DNA from 2 places in the Microbulbifer sp. YPW1 genome. Region 2 is predicted to be linked to the other one. Evidence: predicted binding sites of a transcription regulator. Region 2 holds the regulator's gene; the other holds the start of a gene.
The links. The regulator FNR, encoded in region 2, switches genes on or off when oxygen is low (the NO sensors DNR and NnrR bind a similar motif). The targets are predictions, from matches to a motif close to TTGATNNNNATCAA.

Region 1 (7,451 bases), 2.3 Mb from region 2:
TCCAGCGCCGTACCGCGGATCCTCGATTCATGGCAATAAATGCCACCTGTGCGAGGTCGCGCCAGCGCAGGTTTTTCTTTTTCCCGAGTCGGTGTCCCGCGGGTAGTACCGCAATAAAGCGATCATCGGCGATGGGGGTGAAGCTGAGGTTGCCAAGGTCATCCGGGCGGAAACTGATGCCCAGTTCCGCGCGTCCGTCCTGTACCGCGCTGACCACCCGTTCCATCACGATATCCTCCAGTACGATATTGATATCCGGGTGCCGCCGGTGAAACTTCTCCAGCAGGGCGGGCAATTGGTTGAGGGCATAGGCGGGAATCGCAGCAATGGAGAGCTGCCCGTGTTGCAGCTGGAAGCGCTGTTGCACCGCATCCAGTGTGTTATCCCAGTTGTGCAGCAGTTGCTGGGCGCGCTCCACAAACTGGGTACCCTCGGGGGTGAGCACCAGTTGCCGACCGTCCCGGCTGAATAGTTCACCGCCCAGGGATTCCTCCAGGCTGCGAATGGCGATGGATATGGCCGGCTGCGATACGTGCAGCTGCGCACTCGCCTCCGCCAGACTGTGGGTGCGGGCCACGGCCACGAAGGCCCGCAGTTGCTTGATGGTGGCGCTCAAGTCGGATTTCCCTGCTGTGCCGGTGGTCTGGATGAGATATCAGTTAAGTAAATATTAACAAATATAAAAAAGTTTAAATTAGTTTTAACTGTTAGACCAAGGCATGATTGTCTCCTTGGCGAGACCGAGAATAATGATCAGCGGTCACAGCGCGGTGACGCAGGCGGAGACCGCCCGCGGCCCCACACAAACCAATAACAAGCGCCATACTTGCGGGAAGCTGTTTCCCCCGCAGGTTTCCGCAGCAAAATCGAGAGAGTTTGGTCGAAATGAGCAATCCCGTAGCGCCCCTTTGGCAACCCACCCCCGAAGCCGTAGCCCGTACCCAGATGGACCAGTTTCGTCGCCGGGTGAATGAGCAGCACCGGCTGTCACTGCAGGATTACAGCGCCCTGTACCAGTGGTCTGTGGATAACCGGGCCTCTTTCTGGGGGGAGCTGTGGGGTTTTGGCGAGGTTGTCGCCAGTGAGCGCGGCGAGCGGGTATTGGGGAAAGACACCATGCCCGGCGCCGAGTGGTTTCCGGATGCGCGCCTGAACTTCGCCGAAAACCTGCTGAAGTTCCGCGATGATCGGGTCGCCCTGATCGAGCGTCTCGAGAATGGTCGTCGCCGCCAGCTAACCTATGCCGAACTCTTTGACAGGGTCGAGCAGCTGGCATCGGCACTGGTCAGCGCCGGTGTTGGCAAGGGCGACCGGGTAGCGGGTTTTATGCCCAACATCATCGATACCGCAGTGGCGATGCTCGCCACCACCAGCCTGGGGGCCATCTGGACCTCCTGTTCCCCGGATTTCGGAATCAACGGGGTATTGGACCGCTTCGGCCAGGTTGAGCCCAAGGTGCTGTTCGCCTGTGAGGGCTACTTCTATAACGGCAAGACTATTGATTCCCTGCCGCGCCTGGCGCAGATCGTCGAGAAGATTGAATCCATCCAGCAGCTGGTAGTGGTGCCCGTGGCGCGCGATGCCGCGCAGACCGCGGATGCCATCGGTGACCTCGATCGGGCCATCACCCTGGACGCGTTTATCGGCACAGCACCCACGCGCGCACTGAGCTTTGAGCAGACCGAGTTCAACCACCCGCTGTATATCATGTACTCCTCCGGTACGACCGGCGTGCCCAAATGTATCGTGCACGGTGTGGGCGGTACCCTGCTGCAGCATATTAAAGAACACCGTCTGCACACCGATGTTTCCCGCGACGACACCCTGTTTTACTTCACCACCTGTGGCTGGATGATGTGGAACTGGTTGGTGAGCGGGCTGGCCTGTGGCGCCACCCTGGTGTTGTACGATGGTTCGCCGTTCTACCCGGCAGCCCAGTGCCTGTGGGATATGGCGGACGAGGAAAACATCAGTGTGTTCGGCACCAGTGCCAAATACATTGCCGCGCTGGAAAAAGCCGGCTGCAAACCCCGTGAGAGCCACAAACTGGAGCGTTTGCGCGCGGTACTTTCCACCGGCTCCCCACTGGCCCATGAGGGATTCCGCTACGTGTACCGGGATATCAAGTCGGATGTCTGCCTGTCTTCCATTTCCGGCGGTACCGACATTGTCTCGTGTTTTGCCCTGGGCAATCCGGTGTTGCCGGTGTATCCCGGCGAGTTGCAGTGTCGCGGACTCGGTATGGCGGTAGAGGTCTGGAACGACGACGGCAAGGCGGTACTGGAAGACAAGGGAGAGCTGGTTTGCGCCAAGTCTTTCCCGTGTATGCCCATCGGTTTCTGGAATGACCCCGACGGCAGCAAATACCACGATGCCTACTTCGACAGCTGGCCCGGTGTCTGGGCCCATGGGGACTATGCGGAAATCACCGAACACGGCGGCGTGATCATCTATGGTCGTTCCGATGCGGTGCTCAACCCCGGTGGTGTGCGTATCGGCACCGCAGAAATCTACCGCCAGGTGGAAAAGGTTGAGGAGGTGCTGGACAGCATCTGCATCGGCCAGGAGTGGCGCGACGATGTACGAGTGGTGCTGTTTGTGGTGTTGCGTGAAGGCCTGACCCTGGACGACGACCTGATCCAGAAGATTCGAACCACGATTCGCGCCAATACCACACCCCGCCATGTGCCGGCCAAAGTGATCCAGGTTGCGGATATCCCGCGTACCATCAGCGGCAAGATTGTGGAGCTGGCAGTGCGCAACGTGGTGCACGGCAAGCCGGTCAAGAATCAGGAGGCGCTGGCCAATCCGGAAGCGCTGAAGCTGTATGAAAAACTGCCTGAGCTCGCAGGTGAATAACTGCCGCCAGGCGAACCGCGGTAACCAGCAAAAAAGCCGGATTCAGCAGACTGATCCGGCACAAGGCTAGGCATTTTCTCAGCAAGCTGTGGCCCGGGAACTAAGGTTCCCGGGCTTCTGCGTTTGGGTTATGCCGTTTTCATTCGGTGACCGGTGTCCGCCTTCTCCAATCGCGCCTGCTCTTCATTCATCTTGCGCAGCGCCATCCGGGTAATATACCCGCCCATCACACATACAAAGGCGATGATGCCCAGGCTCAGTAGGCCGGAAAAACTGGTGAACAGGTCGATCATTGCATCCATGATTGCCTCCGCGATTGATTCGGCGGGGATTGTTCGTTTTCCCCAGCCACTTGCCTTTAACTGACTCCAGTGTAAAGTGGCGCCGATTGCGCCCCTTGATCCAGGTCAAGGGACCTGTAGTTTGCCGCCTATTTCAGCGGATTCCGGGCTTTGATTACGCATTGTTCGGAGGGTTGGCGGCCGGTGATACATCGCCAGCTGTGCTACCCGGAATGAACGATTCTGCGCTAGGCTTGCGTTACGCTGTAGAAAACGGATTCCGGTATCTGTTCACAAGAACTCAGCCTCTATAAATCAATAATTTCACGGAAGATAAATATGATTACCTATCTATACTGGGCCGCTGTTATTTCGCTGGTCGTACTGTCCCTGTTTGCAGGCAGTCGGTTTGGTAGCCTGGGTAAAGGTGCCATTGTCGGTGCCGTCATCTTTCTCGCCGGCTGGCTTGCCTATTACTTCCATTTCGAACAGGTGTTCGTGAAACGCTTCGGTGGGGTGATGCGTATCACTGTGCCGGAGGGGCAGCGCCATCTGGGCGCCACCTGGAAAGATGACAACCTCTGGGTGGAAAACTACGACCCCGAAAGCAACGAGTGCATCTTCAGCGAATATTCCAAGGGCAACCTGCTGGAAGGGCGGGTCATCGTCCGCAACTGTAACCCGTTGATGGAGCGCACCGGCTCAGCGACGGCGCCCGGACGCTGAATTGTCTCAAGGGGCTGGCCAGATCATCGACGTAACCCCTCGACTGGCATACCGGCCGGTGGTGTAAAGTCCGGTAAAGTTGCGCCGACTGCGGCAACTTTCACGGGCGCTCGGCGTCGCAGTGTTGATGATTGGCAAACGGATATTTGTCTTGCGCGTATTTTTCTTCGCTTCCAGGGTTTCCCGCTTTCAGATCGCGGCGTGCGCGCTGTTGGCGCTATCGTTGTTGCTGTTGCCACAGGCGGGTAATGCCCTGCCATTTTTCGACAACCTGCCCAAATTCAAAATCCGTGTATCCGAAGACCGCGAGCTTCAGGACTGGCTGAAAGACCAGGTCAAGGAGCAGCGCAAATCCAGCAGTGTGCTCAAGGCCTACGAGGATCCACTGGATGTGGCCCGCTACGAGCGCGGTACGCTGGAAAAGCTGCTGCGTTCGCGCGGTTATTACGATGGCCGGGTTCGGCAATCGGTGACTGATGGCGAGATCCTGTACCGGGTCGTTCCCGGGCCGCTGTACCGCATTAAATCTCTCGAAGTGAATATGCCTCCGCACCTCAAGTCGGGTTTCCCGGGTGTGGGATTACGGGAGGGTGAACCCTTGGAGGCGGAAAAGGTCACCGAGGGCGTTAAACGTATTGAAAATTACCTGGCGGAAAATGCCTGCCTGCTGAATGTGGATGTGGATTACCAGGCGACGGTCATTCACAGCGAACATGCGGCGAGACTGGAATACCGTGTGGCGCAGAGCCCCGAGGTAAATATTGGACAGGTGTATGTGGAAGGGGTGACCACGGTCGATGAGGACTTTCTGCGCAAGCGCCTGAAGCTGGAACCCGGGGATTGTTTCTCTCGCGGAAAAATGGATGCGGCCAAGCTGCGCCTGCTGCGCACCAACCTGATTGCCGGGGTGAACGCGGAGGTTTCCGAGCCCAGCGCAGGGATTGTGGATATCACTTTTCTGGTGATCGAGCGCAAGCACCGCACGATTCGTCTGGGGGTGGGGTACACGTCCGATGAGGGGGCTGGAGTCTCGGCGGGCTGGGAACACCGCAATATCCTCGGTCGCGGTGAAAAGATTGAGGTGGAAACCCGGGTCAACGAGGTAAAGCAGTCCCTCAAGACGGAGCTCCTGGTACCGCGCTTCTTTCGCGATGATCAGGATTTTTCCGCCAAGGCCGAAGCATCCAATGAAGAACGGGATTCTTACGAGGCGCGGTCCGTCACCATCGGCGGCATTATTTCCCGCCGTCATACCAAACACCGCACCTTCAGTGTGGGTAGCGAGCTGAAGTTCAGTAAGGTGCAGGAAGAGGGCGAGCAGAGCGAAAACTACAACCTGCTGTCGTTTCCCCTCGGGCTCAAAATTGATACCACCGACAACCTGCTTGATGCCCACAAGGGGGCGACCGTGGCCCTGGAGGTCAAACCGTATTTCGATCTGCGGGGCTCGGGCACCCGGTTTGTAAAAAATACCCTGGTTGCCACCGGTTACCTCACTGCGGAAGAGACCCGCTTTGATCCCACCCTGGCGGTGCGCATCAAGGCCGGTGTCATCAGTGGTATCGACAACCTGGATATTCCAGCGGACGAACGTTTCTATGCCGGCGGTGGTGGCTCGGTGCGTGGCTACGCCTACCAGGCCCTGGGGCCGCGGCGCCTGATCCCCTCTACGGTGCCCGGCGAGCCGCCGACCCTGTCTGATCCCATCGGTGGACGCGCACTCAGCGAAGTCTCTTTCGAGGGCCGTTTCCGGTTTACCGAAACCTGGGGCGGTGTCCTGTTCCTCGATGGCGGTAATGCCTACGCCGATCCGCAGCCGAGTTTTGATGACCTCTACTGGGGTGTCGGCCTGGGGGTACGTTATATGACGTCCTTCGCGCCACTGCGGTTTGATATCGCCTTCCCGCTGGACCGTCGTGATGATCTGGACGACAGCAGTTACCAGATTTACGTCAGTCTCGGACAGGCGTTCTGAACCATGGCTGATTCAAACGTCCCCAACCCCGTCCCGCCCGCAGGCGCTTCCAAACACAGGTCGCGCAAACGCTGGCCGCGCGCGCCGCGCCTGACGCTGATTGCCGCCAGCCTGCTGTTGCCTCTGTTGATGGCGATTTTCCTGGTGGGTTCCGAAAGTGGTCGCGAGGCGATTACCCGCGGTGGTCTGGCTATCGCCCGTCACTATTTGCCGGACCTGGAAATCAATGCGGAAGGGTTGCGCAGCCAGGCGCTGGGCCTCTGGTATTTCGAGCGTCTGCAGGTGCGCTACAAAGAGCGCCCCATGATCGAGGCACATCAGTTGACCCTGCATGTGGATATCCAGCGCCTGTTGCGCAATCAGATTCATATCCCGGAGCTGAGTGCCCACACCTTCCTGTTCGATAACACGCTGCTGGGGGAATACCTGCAGGCCCACGTGAGTGAAGAGGAGGTGGAAGACGCAGCCGAGGAGGTGGACGACCCCACTATGCCGGCGATCTGGCTGGAGCGGCTCGCGGTGGAGCAGCTTACCGTCATCGACGCTGCGCTGAAGGATTTTCCGGTGGTGGCGGTCAACGGTCACGGCAGTTACCGCTGGCCCGGTCGCGAGTCCGCCCTGGCGCTGGAGATCGATGAAATCCAGGGCAGCGCAATGCATGTGCAACTGGATGGCCGCATGCAGAGCGATACCATCTATGCATTGACCCTGTCTGCGAGTGAGCAAAGCGGTGGTTTTCTCGGTCGCACCTTGCAACTGCCTGCCGGTGAAGTGCTCGATGCCGATGGCCGCTTTCTGCTGGAGCTGGCCGGTGACAATCAGCTCAATGTGACCGTGGAGCAGTTTTCCCTGCCGCTGGTGCATCACCGCTTCGGCCTCGCGGGAAGTGCGGAGGTGGTGCTCGCGCCCTGGTCGGTATCTACCGACGAGTTGTCGCTCACCGTGGATGAATCCCGTCACGCCCTGCGCGGTCAGATCAATGGCGAGTCCATGGACCTGAAGCTGCAGTTAAACCGTTTGCCGATAGCCATTTCGCAGCCCTGGCAGGATTACCTGCAGGGCGGCTGGCTGTCGGCAGATCTGGCCGTAAAGGGGCCGCTCGCACTGCCCAGTGCGGACGGTACCCTGGAGCTCAGGTCCAGCTATCAGGAGCAGCCGCTACATGTGACCGGCGAAGTGGAGACCGTAAAAGAAGTTATCCACATTCGCACCGCGCGTGTGGAGCTGGCCGATGCGGCGCTGGACGCAAGCGGCAGTGTGGATATCGGCGCTGAATCCATTGACCTGAAAGCGGTGATCGAGCAGTTGGCGGTGGCCGAGATACGCAAGATCCTGGCAGCGTTAAAAGAAACCCGTGATGTGGAGATTCCCCCGGAACTTGATGGATTCATCGAGCGCCTGCAGGTGACCGCAGCCGGTCCGTGGAAGAATCCCCAGCTCACGGTGCAACTCGATAGCGCGGCGCAGTACCGGGAGCTGGATGCCACCCTGCAAGGGCACGGCATCGGCAATCTGGACACCTTCGCGATCAGCGATCTGGTACTCGAGGGGAATGGGCTGCGCGTCAGTGGTAGCGGTGAGGTCGATATACAGGGCAAGGCGCTGCAGTT
Region 2 (7,451 bases):
CTGCGCTATCAGCCTTTGTAGACCGGAAACTTGGCGCAGATTTCCAGAACCTTGGCTTTCACCTCGGCGATGGTGGCGTCTGCATTGCCCTTCTCCAGCGCGTCCAGCACGTCGCAGATCCAGTTGGTGAGCTGCTTGGTCTCTTCCACACCGAAACCACGGGTGGTGATCGCCGGGGTGCCGACACGCAGGCCACTGGTGATGAACGGGGAGCGCGGGTCGTTGGGAACGGCGTTCTTGTTCACGGTGATGTTGGCGTTGCCCAGGGCTTCGTCCGCATCCTTACCGGTGTACTCTTTGCCGATCAGGTCCACCAGCATCAGGTGGTCGTCAGTACCACCGGAGACGATATTGATACCGCGGTCGAGGAAGGTCTCGGCCATGGCGCGGGCATTCTCTACCACTTTCTGCTGGTAGGCCTTGTATTCGGGGGTCATGGCTTCCTTGAAGGAAACCGCTTTGGCCGCGATCACGTGCATCAGCGGGCCACCCTGACCGCCCGGGAATACCGCGCTGTTCAGTTTCTTCTCGATCTCTTCATTGGCCTTGGCAATGATGATGCCGCCGCGCGGGCCGCGCAGGGTCTTGTGGGTAGTGGAAGTCACGACATCCGCGTGGGGCACAGGCGACGGGTAAGCGCCAGCGGCAACCAGGCCGGCAACGTGGGCCATATCGACCATCAGGTAGGCGCCAACCTTGTCAGCGATGGTGCGGAAACGGGCCCAGTCCATGATGCGGCTGTAGGCGGAGAAGCCGGCAACGATCATCTTCGGCTTGTGCTCCAGCGCCAGGCGCTCCACTTCTTCGTAATCCACCTCGCCGGTTTCCGGGTTCAGACCGTACTGCACCGCGTTGTAGATCTTGCCGGAGAAGTTCACCTTGGCACCGTGGGTCAGGTGACCACCGTGGGCCAGGCTCATGCCCAGCACGGTGTCGCCGGGGGCGCACAGGGCCTGGTATACGGCGGCGTTGGCCTGGGAACCGGAGTGCGGCTGGACGTTGGCGTAGTCGGCGCCAAACAGTTCTTTGGCGCGCTCGATGGCCAGGGCCTCGACCTTGTCGACGTACTCACAGCCACCGTAGTAACGCTTGCCGGGGTAGCCTTCCGCGTACTTGTTGGTGAGGCTGGTGCCCTGGGCTTCCATCACCTGCGGGCTGGTGTAGTTTTCCGAGGCGATCAGCTCGATGTGTTCTTCCTGGCGGCGGTCTTCGTCCTGAATGGCGGACCACACATCCGGGTCGTATGAAGCAAGAGTGACGGATTTATCAAACATGGTGTTCCCTCGGATGATAAGGCGCGAATCGCGCTAGCATAATCTCGACAAGGGCAAATCCCGACCTATTTGTGACCGGCCCGCCCCCAGAAAGCGGCGCATTGTACACCAACGGAGAGCCCGCGGCGCAAAGGGTGCACATGAAACAAATTCAATTCAGCGCCCCGTGCAATTCAAGTTGCTCAGTGCAGCGCCGATCCCGGGCGGTACAGGATTCCGCCGCCCGGAAACGCAAAACGCGACCCGAGGGGTCGCGTTCTGATACTGGCAGCTACCCGTCCCTTACCGAGTGGCCCGGTAAAAGCGCCAGTCTCTGGAAGATGGGTATTGCCTCAGAAGCGGAATACCAGGGTGCCGGACCAGAAATCCACATCCTCTTCCACCAGGGTGTATTCGGCTTCCAGGTTAACGGTCTCGGACAGGTTGAAGCCCAGGCCCAGACCTGCAGACAGGCCGGAATCACTTTCTTTCTCGCCTTCGAAATCGACACTTTCGTTCAGCACACCCAGGCGGCCCTTGAAGTAGAGGTCGCCCTGGCTGCGGTAGGTCGCGTAGGCGCCCAGGGTGGAAATGGAGTAATCCCAGCGGAAGTCACCCCAACCGCTGTTAAAACGCGCTTCGCCATCTACCAGGGAAGTGGTGTATTCGCCTTCCAGGCCGAATCCAGAATTCCAGGTATAACCAGCGCGGATGCCCGCATTGAACGGGCTATCGCCATTGATGGAGGTCTTCATCAGGCCCGCCACGGTACCGAAGTAACCGCCTTCACTGGCCTGAACAGAAATTGAACAACCCAGCATCACCGCTGCCGCTAAAACTTTTTTCATCATGTTATTTATGCCCCAAAAGCATCGTGTTTATTTTGCGGGCGGCATTCTAATGAAATAAATTTGGCGCCAACAGCCCCCGGCCATTACACGCGATTACAGCGGCAAGTGAGATCCGACTGTTCCCGTCAGCCGTAAACAGGCAGATACCCATTTGTTGAGAGAGCACTGCAATCTAAATGACATGCAGTTGCAACGGAGGTTTGATAGTTTGGTAAAAAAACACAGAAGAGTAATAAATATGAAGTCTCGAATGAGTTTATTGCTGCCCCTGGCCCTGCTCACTGCCTGTGCCGCCAACCCGGCGCAGCAGGCGGTTACCGCCACGGGGACCCTGGTGCAGGAAAACGGCAAGTTTTACCTGCTCGGTGAGCAGGACCGCTACCACATGAACCGCATGCCGCAGCTCAACTACAGCAACTACCTCGGTCAGGAGTTACTGGTAGAGGGGGAGATTCCCCGTTATTGCCACCAGGCCTGGCAGGACTCTGTGGTAAACGTGCAAGGCGGCGCCGAGATGGTCGACCTGAACAAGGTGGACTGGTCTGATTGCCTGGCACCGGACAAAGTCAGCCTGGTCACCGGCGATGGCCTCCAGCTCGTGTACGACTGGGAAGAAATCGAGCTGCGCGACTACCACTTTTAAACATGCCCCAATTTGCGGTGCGCCGTCTGTTGTTGACGGCGCACCTCAGCGTCCCCGCCTCAAACACACCCACCCGACCGTTCAAAATTCGGGCAGCGGGCGCCTACCGCAACACGATGTAGTCACGGCTTGACCCAGATCAAGCCCAGTTCCCGACGGCAGACAACAATGGATCTGTCGATTCTCACTACCCGTCAAGGAGGCGCGCTATGAACGGTATCTACCGACAGCTCTGCGATGACCACAAGCACATGCAAAACCTGCTGGATGTGTTCGAGGTTTTACTCAAGGACCTGGGACAGCAGGATCGCGATCCCGCTACCCTGAGCATGATCCTCGATGCCCTGGATTACTTTTCCGTCTACCCGGATCAGTGGCACCACCCGGTGGAGGATCTGGTATTCGAACAGCTGCTGGGCAAGCCTGTGGATATCCGGGATGTGGTTGAAAAGATAAGTGCAGAGCACCGGGCTATTGCCCAGGCCACACGCAGCATGAACCGGCTCTTTTATGCCGTCGCGAACGATGCCGCCGTGGAACGGGAACAGCTGTTCAGCACCGCGCGGGAGTACATATCCCTGCAGCGCGAACATATGCGAAAAGAAAATGAGATATTGCTGCCACTGGTGAACCAGTACCTGACAGAAACCGACTGGGAAGAGGTGACCGCAGCGCTCGCGGACAGGCAGAGCTGTCAATTCCACCGCGGCGTCAAGCGCCTCTACGAGGCCATCTATCAGGATCTCGCAGAGAAAGAAGTAGCGACAGCCTGCTGACCGGGGACAGACCGATGCAGGAAACGGTCAGTCGTTTTCGTAGCTGCAGTGGGTGCCCGCCAGCTCGCTGAGAGCAATCAGGTCGAGAATGCTAATCGCCCTGCCCTGCACGCGAATCAGGCCCTGTTTCTGGAAGCGCGAGATCAACCGGCTGACCGTTTCCGCGGTCAGCCCCAGATAATTGGCGATGTCGATGCGCTGCATGGAAAGTTTGAATTCGCTGGCGGAGTACCCGCGGCGGGCATAGCGGCTGGAAATATTGATCAGCAGCGCCGCCAGGCGGCTTTCCGCCGAGCGCTTGCCCAACAGCAACAGCACATCGCTATCCTGTTTCAGCTCTTCCGAGAAAATGTTGTAGATCTGTTTCTGCAGCGCAGGCACCTGCTGGGCCAGGTTTTCCAGCTGGGTGAACGGCAGCACACAGACGCTGCTGTCCTCCAGCGCTTCCGCATAGCCCGGGTGCGAACCACCACTGTAGGCATCCAACCCCAGCAGTTCACCGGGCAGCGCAAAATGCGTGACCTGGGTATCGCCATCGGCACCGATCACCGCCGACTTGAAGCTGCCGGAACGGATTGCGTACAGATTGGAAAAGGGATCGCCGGCGCGAAACAGCGTCTCTCCCGCCTTCAGGATTTTCTTCTTGCGCGTCACCTGTTCGAGGCGCTCGATGTCCTCATCCGCCAGGCCCACGGGCAGGCACAGCCTTCTGACCGAACAACTTCCACAATTGACCGCGGTTGAGGGTTTCGACATTGTCTCTTCCATTTCCCGAATTCAGGGCACAAGCATTGCTTAAATCAGGGGCACAAACGCCCATGTCAAAATTGTATCCCCATCGCCCCTTTAAAGCACACGGGAGTATTGGGCTGCAGCTTCACTGCCGTGCAGGTAGCGATCAAAAGCAGAGGCAATATTGCGCAAAAACCAGCGGCCATGCTCTGTGACTTCCAAGTCATCCCCTTTGTCGAGCAACAGCCCGTCCGCGATCAGGGGCTGTAGTCGCGCCAGCTCCGGCGCAAAGTACGCCGCGAAGGGACGCCCGGTGCGGGCTTCCACATCGCGTTTGCGCAGGCGGAGATGGCACATCAACTCCATGATCATCCACTGGCGCAGGCGATCATCATCATCCAGCTGCCAGCCGCGACAGATCGCCTGACCAGATTCAGAAATTGCCCCGGCATACTCCTTCTGCCCGTGGTGGTTCTGCCAGTAACCATCTCGGCTATAGCTGATCGCCGAGGCACCGAGGCCCACCAGGGCATCCGCCGGCATCAGGGTATACCCCTGGAAGTTGCGCGCCAGCTGCCCCCGTGTGGCGGCGGCAGCCATGGGATCATCCGGACGGGAAAAGTGGTCCATACCCAGAAACAGGTATCCCGCATCCATCAGCCGACGGCTCGCCGCCAGCTGCATGGCGATCTTCGACTCGGGGGACGGGATCAGGTCCGTGCTGATCAGACGCTGCGCCTTGAACCGCTGCGGCAGGTGCGCGTAGTGATACAGCGCAATTCGATCCGGGGCCAGGTCGATCACGGTGTCGATGGTGCGCTCTAGGCTCTCCACGTCCTGACCCGGCAGCCCGTAGATCAGGTCGTAGGAGATGGAGCGAAAGCCGCGCTCGCGCGCCGCAAGGGTAAGCGCCCGCACCTGCTCGGGCGGACAGATCCGGTTGATCGCGCGCTGCACATCCGGGTTGAAGTCCTGAATCCCCATACTCAGCCGGTTGAACCCCAGGCCTCGCAATGTATCCAGGGTTTCCACTTCAAGCACCCGCGGATCGGCCTCAATACTGTACTCCGCATCCTCTCCGGGCTGCAGCGCGAACACTTCCTGGAGCCCGTGGATCAGGCGGGTCAGATCGCTGTCGTTCAGGTAGGTCGGTGTGCCGCCGCCTAAATGCAGCTGCGTCACTGGCACACCGGCGACCCGCTCCCGGTACCACTGCGCTTCCTGCAACACCCGGTCCAGATAGGTGGAAGCGAGACCGTACTGACGGGTGATCACCTTGTTACAGGCGCAGAAATAACACAGGGAACGGCAGAACGGGATATGCACGTACAGCGACAATGTCTGCACATCTTGCAGTGCATCCCAGGGATTGCCGCCGGACTCCGGCGAGTCGGTACCAGCACTCAGTGGCACAAACCGGTCGGCGGTGGGGTAAGAGGTATAGCGCGGACAGGGGCCGGCATAACGCGCCAACAGCGCCTGGGATAACGCCGTAGAAGCGGTAGATATCGCGGAGGCACTGGCGCTGTCAGCGCCGGCAAAGCTGTTTTCGTCCATTGACGGGTAACCTGTGATCCAGAGTCATCGAGCGGGAATGTCGGATCGGGCAAAGGTACCCGTCTGGCAGTGGCTGGCGCTTGATACAGATCAATTGCCGGATCATTGCCAAAACATGCAGGATTTCCCGTCAGTCCCCCACCGGACGCCGGAACAGGTTCTGGATACTGGAGAAGTCCAGCGCACTGTTGATCGGGTCGCCGCCGTGCAGTTGATACAGGTTTTTCGCCAGCGCCCCCAATGGGGTCGAAGACGCACTGCCAGCGGCGGTGTCCATGGCGAGCCCCAGATCCTTGAGCATCAGTGCCACCGAAAAACCGCCCTCGTAATTGCGCGAGGCGGGTACGTTTTCCATGACCCCGGGATAAGGATTGTATTTTTCCAGTGACCAGTTGCCGCCGGAGCTGACGCCCATGATCTGCGACAGGACGCTCGGGTCCAGCCCGTTGTCCACCCCCAGTTGCAGGGCTTCGGCGGTTCCGATCATATGGATGGCGAGCAGCATGTTGTTACAGATTTTCGCCACCTGGCCGCTGCCCGCTGGCCCCGCGTGAAAAATATTTGCGCCCATGGCCGCCAGTACCGGGCGCGCCCGCTCCACCGCCGCCGCGTCACCGCCGCACATAAATGACAGACTGCCCGCAGCAGCGGCCGCGGTACCACCGGATACCGGTGCATCCACCGCATCGATGCCGCGCTCACCGGCGGCGGCAATCACCTGGCGGGCGTCTTCGGCGGCAATGGTGGAACAATCGATCAGCAGCACCTCCGGCCCCATCGCCTGCAGCAGGCCGTGCACACCAAGGTACAGGGAGCGAACGGCTTCGCCACTGGGCAACATGGATATCACCACATCCGCACCTTCAATAGCGGCCTCGGCACTGGCGGCTTTGGTACAGCCACTGGCTACAGCCCTGTCGAGCACCGCGCTGGAAAGATCAAAGGCGGCGACCGGGACCCCCTTCTTCACCAGGTTCGCCGCCATTGGGCCACCCATATTGCCGAGGCCGATAAAGGCGATTTTGTTTACTTCTGCCATTCTGTTTTCTCCTTTTATTATTTTTCTTGCAGCACTCCGCTACCCGGAAAATCACCCGCTATAAATCTGCCAGCGGATTGGTCTCCCAGGGCTGCTTAAAACACGCAGCCACCAGCTCTGGTGTAACACCTTCCAGCGTCGCGGGCTGCCACTGGGGATTGCGATCCTTATCAATCAACAGTGCACGCACACCTTCTTTTACCTGCCCATTGCTGCACATGTTGACCGCGAGGGCCAGTTCCATTTGCAACACTTCGGCGAGGGACATATGCCGGGCCCGACGCAACTGTTCCCAGACGACACCGGCGGTAAGCGGGCAGCCGGCTTTCAGCGTCGCTGCAGCGCGCTGCAGCCAGGAATCTTCACCAGCGTAATTGACGATAGTTTGATAAACGTCGGCAAGGGTCGGCGCGTCCGTCAGTTGCTGGATCACATCGTAGTGCGCGCGCAGGTTGGATGCCGGTCGCTGGTCCTGCGCTATTTCGCTGGTCTGAACCGCCCTGCTGACCAGCACTCGATTCTGCTCGGCGTCCTCAGAGAATGCCTGCCGGGCAAGGCTGGAGAGAAGCGCATCCTTGTCTGCGCTCGCCACCATGCGAT

Region 1: a site for FNR is predicted at 3,257-3,270, ahead of HUW35_RS12270 (DUF3149 domain-containing protein). Genes of this name have one in related genera too.

Annotation. Positions count from the first base shown of each region.
Region 1 covers NZ_CP055157.1:3,018,327-3,025,777, forward strand. The annotation lists gene HUW35_RS12260 (LysR family transcriptional regulator) at 1-616, opposite strand, end outside; gene HUW35_RS12265 (acetoacetate--CoA ligase) at 886-2,859, shown strand; gene HUW35_RS12270 (DUF3149 domain-containing protein) at 2,988-3,161, opposite strand; gene HUW35_RS12275 (hypothetical protein) at 3,480-3,866, shown strand; gene HUW35_RS12280 (autotransporter assembly complex family protein) at 3,994-5,841, shown strand; gene HUW35_RS12285 (translocation/assembly module TamB domain-containing protein) at 5,845-7,451, shown strand, end outside.
Region 2 covers NZ_CP055157.1:761,205-768,655, forward strand. The annotation lists gene glyA (serine hydroxymethyltransferase) at 9-1,274, opposite strand; gene HUW35_RS03270 (outer membrane beta-barrel protein) at 1,607-2,104, opposite strand; gene HUW35_RS03275 (hypothetical protein) at 2,355-2,747, shown strand; gene HUW35_RS03280 (hemerythrin domain-containing protein) at 2,957-3,523, shown strand; gene fnr (fumarate/nitrate reduction transcriptional regulator Fnr) at 3,551-4,279, opposite strand; gene hemN (oxygen-independent coproporphyrinogen III oxidase) at 4,370-5,812, opposite strand; gene mmsB (3-hydroxyisobutyrate dehydrogenase) at 5,943-6,851, opposite strand; gene HUW35_RS03300 (enoyl-CoA hydratase/isomerase family protein) at 6,910-7,451, opposite strand, start outside.